One region of the Streptomyces sp. WZ-12 genome, then DNA from elsewhere that is predicted to be linked to it. Evidence: riboswitches for the same ligand, from Rfam matches in the RefSeq annotation. Region 1 holds a riboswitch; the other holds the start of a gene.
What was found. A riboswitch is a leader RNA that binds a small molecule or an ion and turns the genes downstream of it on or off. The one in region 1 is predicted to bind cobalamin.
Positions count from the first base shown of each region.

Region 2: another riboswitch for cobalamin. It lies ahead of metE (5-methyltetrahydropteroyltriglutamate--homocysteine S-methyltransferase); the one in region 1 lies ahead of PV796_RS13915 (ribonucleoside-diphosphate reductase subunit alpha).

Region 1 is NZ_CP118574.1:3,323,350-3,330,485, reverse strand. It holds gene PV796_RS13915 (ribonucleoside-diphosphate reductase subunit alpha) at 1-2,189, opposite strand, end outside; cobalamin riboswitch at 2,354-2,503, opposite strand; gene PV796_RS13910 (GNAT family N-acetyltransferase) at 2,608-3,117, opposite strand; gene mctP (monocarboxylate uptake permease MctP) at 3,637-5,301, opposite strand; gene PV796_RS13895 (DUF3311 domain-containing protein) at 5,298-5,558, opposite strand; gene PV796_RS13890 (GntR family transcriptional regulator) at 5,693-6,454, opposite strand; gene PV796_RS13885 (extracellular solute-binding protein) at 6,698-7,136, shown strand, end outside.
Region 2 is NZ_CP118574.1:1,695,270-1,702,405, forward strand. It holds gene PV796_RS07250 (NlpC/P60 family protein) at 1-625, shown strand, start outside; gene PV796_RS07255 (metal-dependent hydrolase) at 655-1,356, opposite strand; cobalamin riboswitch at 1,571-1,790, shown strand; gene metE (5-methyltetrahydropteroyltriglutamate--homocysteine S-methyltransferase) at 2,001-4,310, shown strand; gene PV796_RS07265 (DUF4190 domain-containing protein) at 4,455-5,339, opposite strand; gene cpt (chloramphenicol phosphotransferase CPT) at 5,519-6,052, opposite strand; gene PV796_RS07275 (serine hydrolase) at 6,335-7,136, opposite strand, start outside.

The DNA.
Region 1 (7,136 bases):
AGGTTGAGCGACTGGCTCTGGTCCAGGTAGGGCGTCCGGTCCGCGGCCATGTCGATCAGGGCGCGCTGGGGGATCTCCCAGGCGGTGCGGTAGCGGTTCCGGAGGTCCGCGGGGATCCAGGACAGGTCCTGGACCGAGCCGTTGGCCTCGCGCAGCGCGTCCCGGGTCCGCGCGTCCCACAGGCCCAGCTCCTTGAGCTCCCCGATCAGGTACGTGTTGACCTGGAGGAACTCACCGGAGAGCGTCTCGCGCTTGAAGAGGTTGGAGACCTGCGGCTCGATGCACTCGTAGACGCCGGCGATCGAGGCGATGGTGGCGGTCGGGGCGATCGCCAGCAGCAGCGAGTTGCGCATGCCGGTCCTCGCGATCCGCGCGCGCAGCGCCGCCCAGCGGTCCGCCCAGCGCACCTCGGCGTTCGGGTAGTGGTCCGGGTGCAGCACCCCGCGGGCGGTCCGGGTCGCGGCCCAGTTCGGGTGCGCGCCGTGCCGCTCGGCGAGGTCGGCGGACGCCTCGTAGGCGGCGAGCATGATCCGCTCGGAGATGCGGGTCGACAGCTCCCGGGCCTCGGCGGAGTCGAACGGCAGCCGCAGCCGGAAGAAGACGTCCTGGAGGCCCATCAGGCCCAGACCGACCGGCCGCCAGCGGGAGTTGGAGGCGGCGGCCTGCTCGGTCGGGTAGAAGTTGATGTCCACGACCCGGTCGAGGAAGGTCACGGCGGTGCGGACGGTGGCGTCCAGCCGCTCCCAGTCCATCCGGCCGTCCTCGCCCAGGTGGGCCGCGAGGTTGACCGACCCCAGGTTGCAGACCGCGGTCTCGCCGTCGTCGGTCACCTCCAGGATCTCGGTGCACAGGTTGGAGGAGTGCACGACCCGGCCGGGCTCGGCGGTCTGGTTGGCGGTGCGGTTGGCGGCGTCCTTGAACGTCATCCAGCCGTTGCCGGTCTGCGCCAGGGTGCGCATCATCCGGGAGTACAACACCCGGGCCGGCACCTGCTTGAGGGCCTTGCCCGCGGCCTCAGCGGCCCGGTAGGCGGCGTCGAACTCGTCGCCCCACAGGTCGACGAGCTCGGGCACGTCCGAGGGGGAGAACAGCGACCAGTCCGCGTCCGCCTCGACCCGGCGCATGAACTCGTCCGGGATCCAGTGCGCGATGTTGAGGTTGTGGGTCCGGCGGGCCTCCTCGCCGGTGTTGTCCCGCAGCTCCAGGAACTCCTCGATGTCGGCGTGCCAGGACTCCAGGTAGACGCAGGCCGCGCCCTTGCGGCGGCCGCCCTGGTTGACCGCCGCGACCGACGCGTCCAGGGTGCGCAGGAACGGCACGATGCCGTTGGAGTGCCCGTTGGTGCCGCGGATCAGTGAACCGCGGGCGCGGATCCGGGAGTACGACAGCCCGATGCCGCCGGCGTGCTTGGAGAGCCGGGCCACCTGGTGGTAGCGGTCGTAGATGGAGTCCAGCTCGTCCAGCGGGGAGTCCAGCAGGTAGCAGGAGGACATCTGCGGGTGCCGGGTGCCGGAGTTGAACAGCGTGGGGGAGGACGGCAGGTAGGAGAGCGTGCTGGTCATCCGGTACAGCTCGGCGACGTCCGCCAGCGCCCGCTCGGAGGCGTCCTCGGCCAGGCCGCAGGCGACCCGCAGCAGGAAGTGCTGGGGCGTCTCGACCACGTTGCGGGTGGTGGGGTGGCGCAGCAGGTAGCGCGACTGGAGGGTGCGCAGCCCGAAGTACCCGAAGCGGTCGTCCGCGCCGTCGGCCAACGCCCCGTCCACCAGGGCGTCCAGGCGCTCGGCGTGCGCGGCGACGAACTCCGCGGTGGCGTCCGCGATCAGTCCCTCCCGGTGGCCGACCGCGATCGAGGCGGAGAAGGACGTGGCGCCCTGGCCGGCGGCCTCCTCGGCGATGGCGAGGGTGAGCAGGCGCGCGGCCAGCTTGGAGTACTGCGGCTCGTCGCCGATCAGCCCGGCCGCGGCCTCGGTGGCCAGGGACCGCAACTCGGCCTCGTCGGAGCCGGGGTGGCGGCCGCGGAGCGCGGCGGCGGCCACCTTGCCCGGGTCGGTGGCGGTCAGGTCCGCGGTCAGCTCGGTCAGCGTGCGCAGCAGGGCGACACCCGGGCCGTCTTCGGCCACGGGGGGCGCGGCCACCGCGGGCTGTACGACCTCGGCGTCTGACGCGGGCTCCGTTGGCGCGATGGTCACCTGATGCTCTCCCTCACTCGGCGGGGGCCGGAGGGCGCAGCAGGGGCGGCGCGCGGGCGGACAAGGGGGCACCCCGCGGCGAACCGGGGGTGCGCGGGGCCGGCCGCGCTCCGTCCACCAACCCATCCCTCGGGGCCCGGACGTCTCGACGCCGCACCAGTGGCGGTGCGGACGTACCATCGGCAGGTCTTCGGACTCGTGAGCGCGTAGGACCCCCAGAAACTGGCCGTATCCTGCGCTCTCATACCGTTGCGGGACAGTTCCGGATTCGCACCGGATTCCCCTGCGGCGACAGCGAGGAAGAGCATACATCTTGTGTTGCTCCCCGCACGCACCCCCACATCTTGTGTCGCACCGCATGGCATCCCTACGCGTGTGCGAACGGCCGCACCGCCTGTGCGGGGCCGGAAACAAGCCGTCAGGCCAGCTCCCGAGCAAACGCCCACAGGCGCACGCCCGGCACCGGGTCCCAGTCCCGCCCGGCAGCCCGCGCGAACCCCAGCCGCCGGTAGAGCCGGTGCGCCGGCAGCAGGTGCCGCTGGCTCGACAGCACCATGGCGCGCAGCCCGAGCCCCCGGGCCCGCTCAAGGCAGGCCCGGACCAGCGCCTCTCCGACGCCGCGCCCGCGCCCCTCGCCGCGGACCGCCAGCATCCGGAACTCGCCCTCGCCGGGCCCGGCCAACTCCGCGTACGGGCTGCCGTACGCGGCGAATGTCACAGCACCCACAACCGCGCCGCCCGCGCCGTTCTTCCCATCCACGGCCACCCATATCTCGGCGTGCTCGGCCCGGTGCGCCACCCGCCGCAACACCGCCGCATACGGATCGTCCGCCCCGCTCAGCAGCCCGTCGGCCAGATACACCTCCACCACCAACTCCCCGACCGTCTCGAACTCCGCCTGGCGTATGGGCCTGATCGTGATGTCCATGGAGCCAGTGTGGGGAACTGTGGGGCGCAGCGGGCGCGTTCGCCGATGGTGATCACGTATTGACTGTCAGTGGGCTCGGCTACCGTCGGTTCCATGTTCCCTGCTCTGCCCGGTGGATGGCATAAGGAGGAGGTTCCATGACCGCGCTCGCCGATCGGCCGCACACCAGCACGGCCGACTTCGAAGAGGCCGCCCGGATACTCAGTCGCTTGGAAGAAGAAGCGCGGTGGGAGCTCATCAACGGGAAGGTGCAAGAGCAAGCCCATGCCGGACGGGGATCACGGACGGATCATCCAGTGGTTGCTGCGCATCTGCCTGCAGCACCGGCCCGAGCTCTTCCTGGACCCGAACCAGGGACTGAAGACGGAGCCACACCGAAACGGTCGCCTCCGTCCGGACGGCTCGCTCGTGCCCTGTGACGCCTTCGTGAATGACCTCACGAGGTCGCTGAGCCGCACACGAGCGAGGGCCGTCGCGTTCGTCAGGAACGCGACGGCCCTCCGCCGTAGTTGACGAGGGTCAGTGCCCGCCCGGTGCCCCCGCCGTGGCCGGCGGGAGGTCGGCCGTGACGCCGTCGTCGCCGATGTCGGCGGTGTAGTCGCCGGGGGCGGTCTCGTCGACGCCCTCAGGGGCCTTGAGGGCCTTCAGGACGAGGGTGAGCACGACCGTCACCACCACGTTGAGCACGAAGGCGGTGAGGCCGATGTAGCCGATCTCGCCGATGCCGGGGATCTCCGCGTTGGAGCCGCCGAAGTGCTTCTGGGTCGGGCTGGCCACGCCGTACGCGGCCAGGGTGCCGTAGAGCATGCCGATCGCCCAGCCGGCCAGCAGCGCCCAGCGGTGGAACCAGCGGGTGAACAGCCCGCCGACCAGCGCCGGCATGGTCTGGAGGATCCAGATGCCGCCCAGCAGCTGGAAGTTGATGGCGACGGTCTTGTCCATGGTCAGGACGAAGATCAGGGCGCCGACCTTGACCAGGAGGGAGACCAGCTTGGCCACCTTGTGCTCCTGCTCGGGCGTGGCGGTGGGCTTCAGGAAGTCCTTGTAGACGTTCCGGGTGAAGAGGTTGGCGGCGGCGATCGACATGATCGCGGCGGGCACCAGCGCGCCGATGCCGATCGCGGCGAACGCCACCCCGGCGAACCAGCTCGGGAACATGTCCGCGAACAACTGCGGGATTGCCAACTGCGCGTTGCCGTGGGTGTCCGTCCCGGCCTTGAGCGCCATGAAGCCGAGCAGCGCGAGGAAGCCCAGCATCAGCGAGTAGATCGGCAGGATGGTGGTGTTGCGACGGATCACGTTGCGGCTGCGCGAGGAGAGCGTGGCGGTGATCGAGTGCGGGTACATGAACAGCGCCAGCGCCGAGCCGAGTGCCAAAGTGGCGTACGCCCACTGGGCGTTGGGGCCGCTGGCCAGTTCGCCGCGCGGTTTGCCGGTGGGCCCGGTCTGGGCGAGCGCCTTGCCCGCGGAATGGAAGATCTCGCCGAAGCCGCCCAGTTTGAGCGGGATGTAGATGATCGCCACCGCGATGACCAGGTAGATCAGCCCGTCCTTGACGAACGCGATCAACGCCGGCGCCCGCAGGCCCGAGGAGTAGGTGTAGGCGGCCAGCACGGCGAACGCGATCAGCAGCGGCAGGTCCTTGACGAACCAGTTGGCGTGCTCCCCGCCGCCGACCCCCATCACGTCCAGGACGGCCTGGATGCCGACGAGTTGGAGCGCGATGTAGGGCATCGTGGCCAGCAGGCCGGTCAGCGCCACGGCCAGCGACAGCCCCTTGGAGCCGAACCGCCCGCGGACGAAGTCGGAGGTGGTGACGTAGCCGTGGCGGTGCGAGACCGACCACAGTCGGGGCAGGAAGGTGAAGATCAGCGGGTAGACCAGGATGGTGTACGGGACGGCGAAGAAGCCGGCCGCGCCCGCCGAGTAGATCGCCGCCGGGACGGCCACGAAGGTGTACGCCGTGTAGAGGTCGCCGCCGAGCAGGAACCAGGTGATCCAGGTGCCGAAGCTCCGCCCGCCCAGGCCCCATTCGTCGAGGTTGGCGGAGTGCTCGACCCGGCGCCAGCGCGCGGCCAGGAAGCCCATGACCGTGACGGCGAGGAAGAAGAAGACGAAGACGGCGAGCGCCACGCCGTCGACGCCCTGGGGGCCGGCGGCGAGCGCGGTGGACGGGTTCGTCATCGGCCCGCACCGCCCTTGCGGGCGCGCTGCTCGCGCCGGACCAGCGCGTAGGCCACGGTCGTCAGCACCGTCGAGATCAGCACCCAGGCCATCTGGTACCAGTAGAAGAACGGGATCCCGATCAGCGTCGGCTCGATCCGCGCGTACGAACTCACCCACAGCATCGCCACGAACGGGGCGAGCAGGCACAATCCGGCCACCACCCGTGTGGGGGTGACGACCGGTCTGTGGTCCGGTGATGCGGCGTTCTCGGCCATGACCGTTGGCTCCCGTCCCTGGTGAACTCCGGTGCAGTCGGCTGGAAATCTATTCCAGGGGCGTGGTGCGCGTCACTAGCCGTCCGCATATCGGTACACAGCAGTGACCGTAAGGGAGTTGGGGCCGCGGGCCTTCAGTCCGTCGGGCGCCGCAGTCGGGCGACGAACTTGTAGCGGTCGCCGCGGTAGACCGAGCGGACCCACTCCACCGGCTGCCCCCGGGCGTCCAGCGAGTGCCGGGAGAGCATCAGCATCGGCAGGCCGACGTCGGTGCCCAGCAGCCCGGCCTCGCGCGGGGTGGCCAGCGAGGTCTCGATGGTCTCCTCGGCCTCCGCCAGCCGGACGTCGTAGACCTCCGCCAACGCGGTGTAGAGCGAGGTGTACTTGACCAGATTGCGACGGAGCGCCGGGAAGCGCTTGGCGGACAGGTGGGTGGTCTCGATCGCCATCGGCTCGCCGCTGGCCAGCCGCAGCCGCTCGATGCGCAGCACCCGGCCGCCGGGGGCGATGTCCAGCAGCCCGGCCAGCCGGTCGTCGGCGGTGACATAGCCGATGTCCAGCAGTTGGGAGGTCGGCTCCAGGCCCTGGGCCCGCATGTCCTCGGTGTAGGAGGTCAGTTGCAGCGCCTGGGAGACCTTGGGCTTGGCGACGAAGGTGCCCTTGCCCTGGATGCGCTCCAGGCGGCCCTCGACGACGAGTTCCTGGAGGGCCTGGCGGACGGTGGTGCGGGAGGTGTCGAACTCGGCGGCGAGGGTGCGCTCGGGCGGCACCGGGGTACCGGGCGGCAGGGTCTCGGTGATCTCCAGCAAGTGCCGCTTGAGGCGGTAGTACTTGGGCACCCGGGCGGACCGCACGCCCCCGCCACCGTTCTCGGCGCTGCCCGCGTCGGTCTCCATGACCCGCCTCTCCGATGCCTGTCGTGCTGCCGTCACCGGCTCCTCCGTACGTAGCGGCTCACATCGTGGCACGGGCGGGATGCCCGCGCGTCCACACGGGTCGCGGCCCGCCCCAGATGTCGGTCCGGTAACGGACCTGACAGCGACTCTTATACACCCTTGACACCCCTAAAGGTCTAGGCCAAGCTGCGAGAACTGGTCTAAACCATTAAAGCCACACCCGTCCTTGAGGGGGAGAGCGCAATGAAGCGTGGGCTCATAGCGGCGACCGCGGTCGCGGGAATGCTGGTGAGCGTCGCTGCCTGTGGGTCGAGCGGCGGCAAGAATGCGGGCGCCGACGGCTTCAAAGGCCAGAAGTTGACGGTCTGGGTGATGTCAGGATCGAATCCTGAGCAGTGGACCAAGCAGGTGTCCGAGCAATTCAAGAAGACGACCGGTGCCACCGTTGAATTCAAGGTCCAGCAGTGGAACGGAATTCAGCAGAAGCTGAGCACCGCGCTGTCCGAGGACACTCCGCCGGACGTGGTCGAGATCGGCAACACCCAGACCGCCGCCTACGCCAAGGCCGGTGCCCTGGTCGACCTCGGTGACCTGAAGAAGGAGATCGGCGCCGACTGGAGCGACGCCTTCAACAAGGCCGCCATGGCGGACGGCAAGCAGTACGCGCTGCCGTGGTTCGCCG
Region 2 (7,136 bases), 1.6 Mb from region 1:
CGCCTTCCAGTACATCACCGGAGCGCCCGCCAAGAAGGACGAGCGGGGCGTCGTGTACGCGGGCGACGCCAAGTTCGGTCCGGTCAACCCCGATCTGGCCAAGCACCGCGGCACGCCGCTGCTCGAACAGTCCGACTTCTTCGACTACTTGGGCATTCCGTACACCTTCCGCGACGGCACCGCCAGGAGTCCGGAGGCGGCCCGCTACCGCGCCGTCGACTGCTCCGGCTACATGCGGCTGATCTTCGGCTACCGGGCCCGCTACCCGCTGGCCCCCGCCGACGGCAAGGGCAACGGCCTGCCCCGCACCGCCAACGGGATGGGCCGCTCCCAACTGGGCGCCGAGATCATCCCGTTGTCCGGTCCGGCCCCCTGGTACGAGCGCCCGCAGAACATCGACGTGCTCCAGCCGGGAGACCTGGTCTTCTTCAAGATGGACCACCACACCGGCAACCGCCTGGACCACGTCGGCCTGTACCTGGGCCCCGACACCGAGGGCCACAAGGTCTTCCTCTCCAGCCGCAAGGAGGTCAACGGCCCGACCATCGGCGACAAGGGCGGCGTGTCCCGGCTCGACGGCAACGGCTTCTACGCCAAGCTCCTGCGCAACGCCAAGCGCCTCTGAGACCGGGGGCGTTGCGGCTCCCCAGGGGCCTAGCTGATGGAGTGCGGGGACAGCGCCGTGAACCAGAGCAGGACGACGGTGGCGACGCCCATGATCGGGGTCAGTATCTCCGTCTCCACCTTGTTGCCGCTGTGCTTGATGAGGACGATCTCGTAGCGCGTCTTCAGCGGCCACAGCCACGGCGCGCCCATCTTCGTGATCGAGTCGCCGAGCAGGTGGGCCAGGCAGCCGAGCCCGATCGCGTACGGCAGCCAACCGGGCGCCGACGGGATGAACTTGGCGATGACACCGGTCCCTATTCCGGCCATGGCGACGATCGTCGCCCAAGCGGAGAAACCGTGGCCGGGCGGGCAGAGGTTGAGCGCGCGCACGGCGAGGGCCAGCAGGAAGAAGGTCATGCCCAGGGTGAAGGGTCGGCCCAGGTACGTCACACCGGCCCAGCTACCGAAGGTCATCAGCACCACGAAGAACAGCGAGTGGGTGGCGTGGCGGTGCCCGCCGGAGATCCAGGCCACGAACCGGCACAGGATCTTGGACACCGGGCCGAGGAAGTTGGCGATGGTGCCGTCGTGGTGGTCCAGGTCGGGCAGGAGCGCGGCGCCAGCGCACAGCACGGTGCCCATCAGGATTTCCTGGGGCATCAGATGGGTGTGCATCAGCAGCGGTGGCAGGAACGGCGTGGTGCCCGCGAAGAGCAGCGCGCCGCTCACCGCATGCGAATGACCCATCATGGTGCGTCGTCCTCCCCGTATGTGGCGCGTCGTTGACGCGCCCTCAGCCACGGCGGAGACGGTACCAGCGCGATCACGGCGGTGGCGCCACAGGGCGGCGAAGCGCGACCGCGGGTCGTTACCCCTCCCCGCCCCGTTCAATCCCGACGGGCACTTGTCCCATCTCACCATCCGCATACTGGACGACATCCGGCGCGCCGCGGCCCCGCCCCGTAAGGTGACCGGTGCAGCTGGTTCGCCCCGTCCGCCAGGCGGGAGGCGTCGCAAGAGGGAACCCGGTGAGAATCCGGGACTGCCCCGCAGCGGTGAGCGGGAACGACCGCCGTCATACGCACTGGACCCACCCGGGTCTGGGAAGCGACGGCCACTAGGAGCCTCGTACGACACGAGGCGCGCCCGCGAGTCCGAAGACCTGCCAACTGCCCGCGTGCGGACGACCCGTGCGCGGTATCCCGGTGACCTTCGAGGGCGGGTCGGGAGCACCCCGGACACTGCCCGGGGAGCAGGCACCAGACGGTGCCCGTGTCGCGCGCCGTGGCCTGCGCCGCGCCATACGGGTCGCCGCGTCCGGTGCGTCCCGTCACCCTTCGCGCTCTCGTCCCGTCCCCGGGATCTCAGGGATTCATCTCGCGAAGGAGATCTCCGTGACCACCAAGTCCGCAGCCGCGGCAGCACGGGCCACCGTGTACGGCTACCCGCGCCAGGGCCGGCACCGGGAACTGAAGAAGGCCGTCGAGGGCTACTGGAAGGGCCGGGTCACCGCGGACGCGCTGCGCGCCACCGCCGCGGAACTGCGCCGCACCACCTGGCAGGAGCTGGCCGGGGCCGGCATCGACGAGGTCCCGACGGGCGACTTCTCGTACTACGACCACGTCCTGGACGCCAGCGTCATGGTCGGCGCGGTCCCCGAGCGCCACCGCGCGGCCGTCGCCGCCGACCCCCTGGACGGCTACTTCGCCATGGCCCGCGGCACCCAGGACGCCGCGCCCCTGGAGATGACCAAGTGGTTCGACACCAACTACCACTACCTGGTCCCCGAGTTGGGTCCGGACACCGTCTTCTCGGCCGACTCCACCCAGCAGGTCACGGAATTCGAGGAGGCCCTCGCCCTGGGCCTGACCGCCCGGCCGGTCCTCCTCGGCCCGGTCAGCTACCTCCTGCTCGCCAAGCCGGCCCCCGGCGTGGCCGAGGGTTTCGACCCGCTCACCCTCCTCGACCGACTGCTGCCGGTGTACGCCGAGGTCCTCGCGGACCTGCGCGCGGCCGGCGCGGAGTGGGTGCAGCTCGATGAGCCCGCCCTGGTCCAGGACCGCACCCCGGCTCAACTGGACGCCGCGGAGCGCGCCTACCGCTCCCTGGGCGCCCTCGCCGACCGGCCCAGGCTGCTGGTCGCCTCGTACTTCGACCGGCTCGGCGACGCCCTCCCGGTGCTGGCCAAGGCCCCGGTCGACGGGCTCGCGCTGGACTTCACGGAGGCGGCCGCCGGCAACCTCGACGCCCTCGCCGCCGTCGGCGGCCTGCCCGGCAAGCGCCTGGTCGCCGGCGTCGTCAACGGCCGCAACATCTGGGTGAACGACCTGGAGCGGTCGCTGTCCGTGCTCGGCACCCTGCTGGGGCTGGCCGACCGGGTCGACGTGGCCGCCTCCTGCTCGCTGCTGCACGTCCCGCTCGACGCGTCGCTGGAGCGGGACATCGAGCCGCAGATCCGGCGCTGGCTCGCCTTCGCCCGCCAGAAGACCGCCGAGCTCGTCACCCTCGCCAAGGGCCTGACCCGCGGTACCGACGCCATCGCCAGCGAACTGGCCGCCAACCGCGCCGACTTGGCGTCCCGGGCCAGCTCCCCGATCACCCACGACCAAGCGGTGCGGGGCCGCACCACCGCGGTCACCGAGGCCGACGCGCGCCGCTCCCAGCCGTACCCGGAGCGGGCCGCCGCGCAGCGCGCCCACCTCGGCCTGCCGCTGCTGCCGACCACCACCATCGGCTCCTTCCCGCAGACCGGCGAACTGCGGGCCGCCCGCGCCGACCTGCGCGCCGGCCGCATCGACACCGCCGGCTACGAGGAGCGCATCAAGGACGAGATCCGCGAGGTCATCGCCTTCCAGGAGAAGACCGGGCTGGACGTCCTGGTGCACGGCGAGCCCGAACGCAACGACATGGTCCAGTACTTCGCCGAGCAGCTCACCGGCTACCTCGCCACCCGGCACGGCTGGGTCCAGTCCTACGGCACCCGCTACGTCCGCCCGCCGATCCTGGCCGGCGACATCTCCCGCCCCGAGCCCATGACGGTCCGGTGGACGACCTACGCCCAGTCGCTCACCGAGCGCCCGGTCAAGGGCATGCTCACCGGCCCGGTCACCATGCTCGCCTGGTCCTTCGTCCGCGACGACCAGCCACTGGGCGAGACCGCGCGCCAGGTCGCCCTCGCCCTGCGCGACGAGGTGCGCGACCTGGAGGCCGCCGGCACCTCCGTCATCCAGGTCGACGAGCCCGCGCTGCGCGAGACCCTGCCGCTGCGCACCGCCGACCGCCCCGCCTATCTGGACTGGGCCACCGAGGCGTTCCGCCTCACCACCGCCGGGGTGCGCCCGGACACCCAGATCCACACCCACATGTGCTACGCCGAGTTCGGCGACATCGTGCAGGCCATCGACGACCTCGACGCCGACGTCATCAGCCTGGAGGCGACCCGCTCCCACATGCAGGTCGCCCGCGAACTCGCCGCCCACGGCTACCCGCGCGAGGCCGGCCCCGGGGTGTACGACATCCACTCGCCCCGGGTGCCGAGCACGGAGGAGGCGGCGGACCTGCTCCGCATCGGCCTGCGGGCCATCCCCGCCGAACGCCTCTGGGTCAACCCCGACTGCGGCCTGAAGACCCGCGACTGGCCCGAGGTCCGCTCCGCCCTCGAACACCTCGTCACCGCGGCCCGCGCGGTACGCGCCGAGCTGTAGACCGCACCCGCCGAAGGACGCGGAACAACGCGCCCGCCCCGGCCAAGCCGGCCGGGGCGGGCGCGCCTCCCGTCCGACGTCATGTCGCCCCCTTGAGGGGGGAGTTGGCATCCAGCGGGAGTGACGTGTGCGTGGGGTGGTCGATCAGGAAGTGGGGCCGCTCCAGTAGGCGTCGTCCCACTCCGACGCGTCCGGCGTGAACTCGACCTCCATCCGGTCGGCCGCGTCGGCCGGCAGCGAGAAGGCGTACTTGCCGACGGCCTCCTTGCCGGGGAGGAGGTACCCGGTGATGACCTTCTGCCGCCCGCTGCCGTCGATCACCAGCTCCGCCGACGCGCCCTTCGCGTCGTTGACGTCGGGCAGCCCGGTGTCGACGGAGACCCGCTTGCTGCTGGTGTTGACCACGGTGACGGTGACCTGGACGGCCTTGTTCCCCTTGGCGTGCCCGTGGGCGAACGCGTCCGGCTCGAACGGCTCGGGCTTGGCGACCGTGACCTTCAGCCCGTTCTCGAAGGTGTACGGCTCACCGAAGGACAGATGCCGGGCCTTCTCCTCGGCGGCCGCCGACTCCTCGGCCGCCTTCTTCTGGGCGCGCTGCTCGGTCTTGACCTCCTTGATGTGCGTACGGGCCTCATCCACCAGCACGACGGTGAGCAGCAGGCTCGCCACCGCCATGACGAGACCGATGATGCCGAGGACGAGGCCGGCGACCGACATGCCCTTGTTGGTCACCCGGCCGGAGCGCGCCCGGCTCAGCCCGACGCCGCCGAAGATCACGGCCAACACCGCCGGCACCCAGGACATCCAGAACAGGAAGATGAACACCCCGAGGACGCACCCCACCAGGCCGAGTACCAGAGCCGCGACGCCCATGCCGTTGCTGGGCTGCGCCACCCCGACCGCCGGCGCATAGGGCGCCCGCGGCGGCTCATGGGCGACGCCCTCCGCGCTCGGCGGGGCCCACGGGTCGCGGTCCGGCGACGATGGTTCCCCGGATGCGGGACCGCCGGGAGAGACGGGCGTGGTCATGCAGATTCCTTCAGCCAGGTCAGTTCAGGTCAGCTCAGGTCACCTCATTCGGTGAATTTCCGACCCTACCAGGAGTTTTACTCTTTCATTACTTCTCATTCGGCTTCCGCCCAACTCCCCTGCGCTCCTTGGATGTTGCTCACCCACCAAGGCAGTCGAGCGCCCCCTCACCCTCCCCCTCACTTCACCTGCGCGGCGATGATCCGTGCGCACTCCATGGACTCGGCGCGCGCGGTGTCCACCTCCAGGTCGTAGACCACGCCCCGGTGCACCATCTCCGCCTGGGACGTGGCCATCCCGATGATCCGGTCACCCCGCGCCACCTCGCGGCCGGCGGCAACCGCACCGTCACACCTGACGCCCACCCACAGCACCCGCAGCTCCCCCAGCACCTTCTGCCACCGCCGTTGGGAATCCGCTCCCCCGAGAAGGACCTCATCGAGAATGATCCGGGCGCCCGCCCGAGCCATCGCGGCGACCCCCTCGGCCCAGGCCGCCTCCAACGCCCGGAACTCCGGCCCGACGACCACCCCGCCGTCCGGCGCGAACGCGATGCCACCGCTCGCCGCCCGCATCGACGCGGGCACCGCCGCCACCAGCGCATCCGTCCCGAGCGCCAACCACGGTTCCGGCAACACCGCCTGCAGACACCGCACGATCCCGGACTTCCCCGAGCTGGAACCACCGTTGAGCACGATCACCTGAGTCAGCACGGCGCCACGGTAGTAGGCGGCACGGCGCCACCGAAACGGATTTCCTCCGGCCCAGGGGCGCGCACCCCACCCGCCAACCCGCCCGGCATGACGGCGGCGAGGCGCGCGCCAACGGCCGAATCCGCGTGTCTGACGGCGCCCAGCGACGCGTCAACTGGCCGCGGTGAGCGCGTAGTACAGCGCGTACGCAATCGCGGGAAGCGTGCCGACCGGGCCCGTGCATGAGCGCCGGCCGACCCGACACGGCAACGGACTGTCGCGCCCGTTCCCTTGAGGGCGCGTTTACCGGGCGCTGTTGGGGACGAGCGACCCGTCGGAGGTGGCGGGCAGGCGTCGGCCGTAGAGAGCTTGGCCCGTGTGTGCCGGGGTGTTGTTGAGGTCCGCGTGGATCTTGCGGGCGAGGTCTTCTATCACCTTCACGCTGGCGGGCATGCTGGCGTGGTCCGAGGTCAGGACCGCGATTCCGTAGTCATAGTCGCCTCCGGTGAACGCGCCGATGCTGTGCACCCGCCAGCCGCCACCGGTGCGCTGAAGCCAGCCGTTCTTCACGTGGACCTGCGCTCCGCTGGGCGCGCCGGCCGGAACGCCCCAACGCTGATCGGGAATCACCTGGCTCATCAGGTCCAGCGCGTAGGCCCGGGAGTCGTCGTTGAGGACGGAATTCGTGGCGGTGAGCAGTGCCATCAGCGTGAGCTGGTCGGCGGCGTTGATCTGGGTCAGGCCCCAGTAGCCGTCGGGGTCGGGAACGGTGTGCTGCATGCCCGCCAGGCGCACGAACTCCTGGATGCGGGCGAGGCCGAGCTGCTTCCACAGAGTGGTGGTGGAGTCGTTGTCCGACCTCGTGATCATTTTTGTGGCGAGGGTGCGCTCGACCTCGGTCAGGTCGCGGTGCTCGTCCTGGGCCTGGCGCAGCAGCGCGCCCAGCACGATGACCTTGACGACGCTGGCCGAGTCGTACTGCCGGCCGGCGTCGTACGTGCAACTGGTCTTGGTGGTGCGGTCGTATAAGGCGAGCGAGGTGTGCCCGTTGGCGTCGGGGGAGTTCACCAGGGTGCCGATGTCCTCGGTGAGCCGGTCGGCGAGC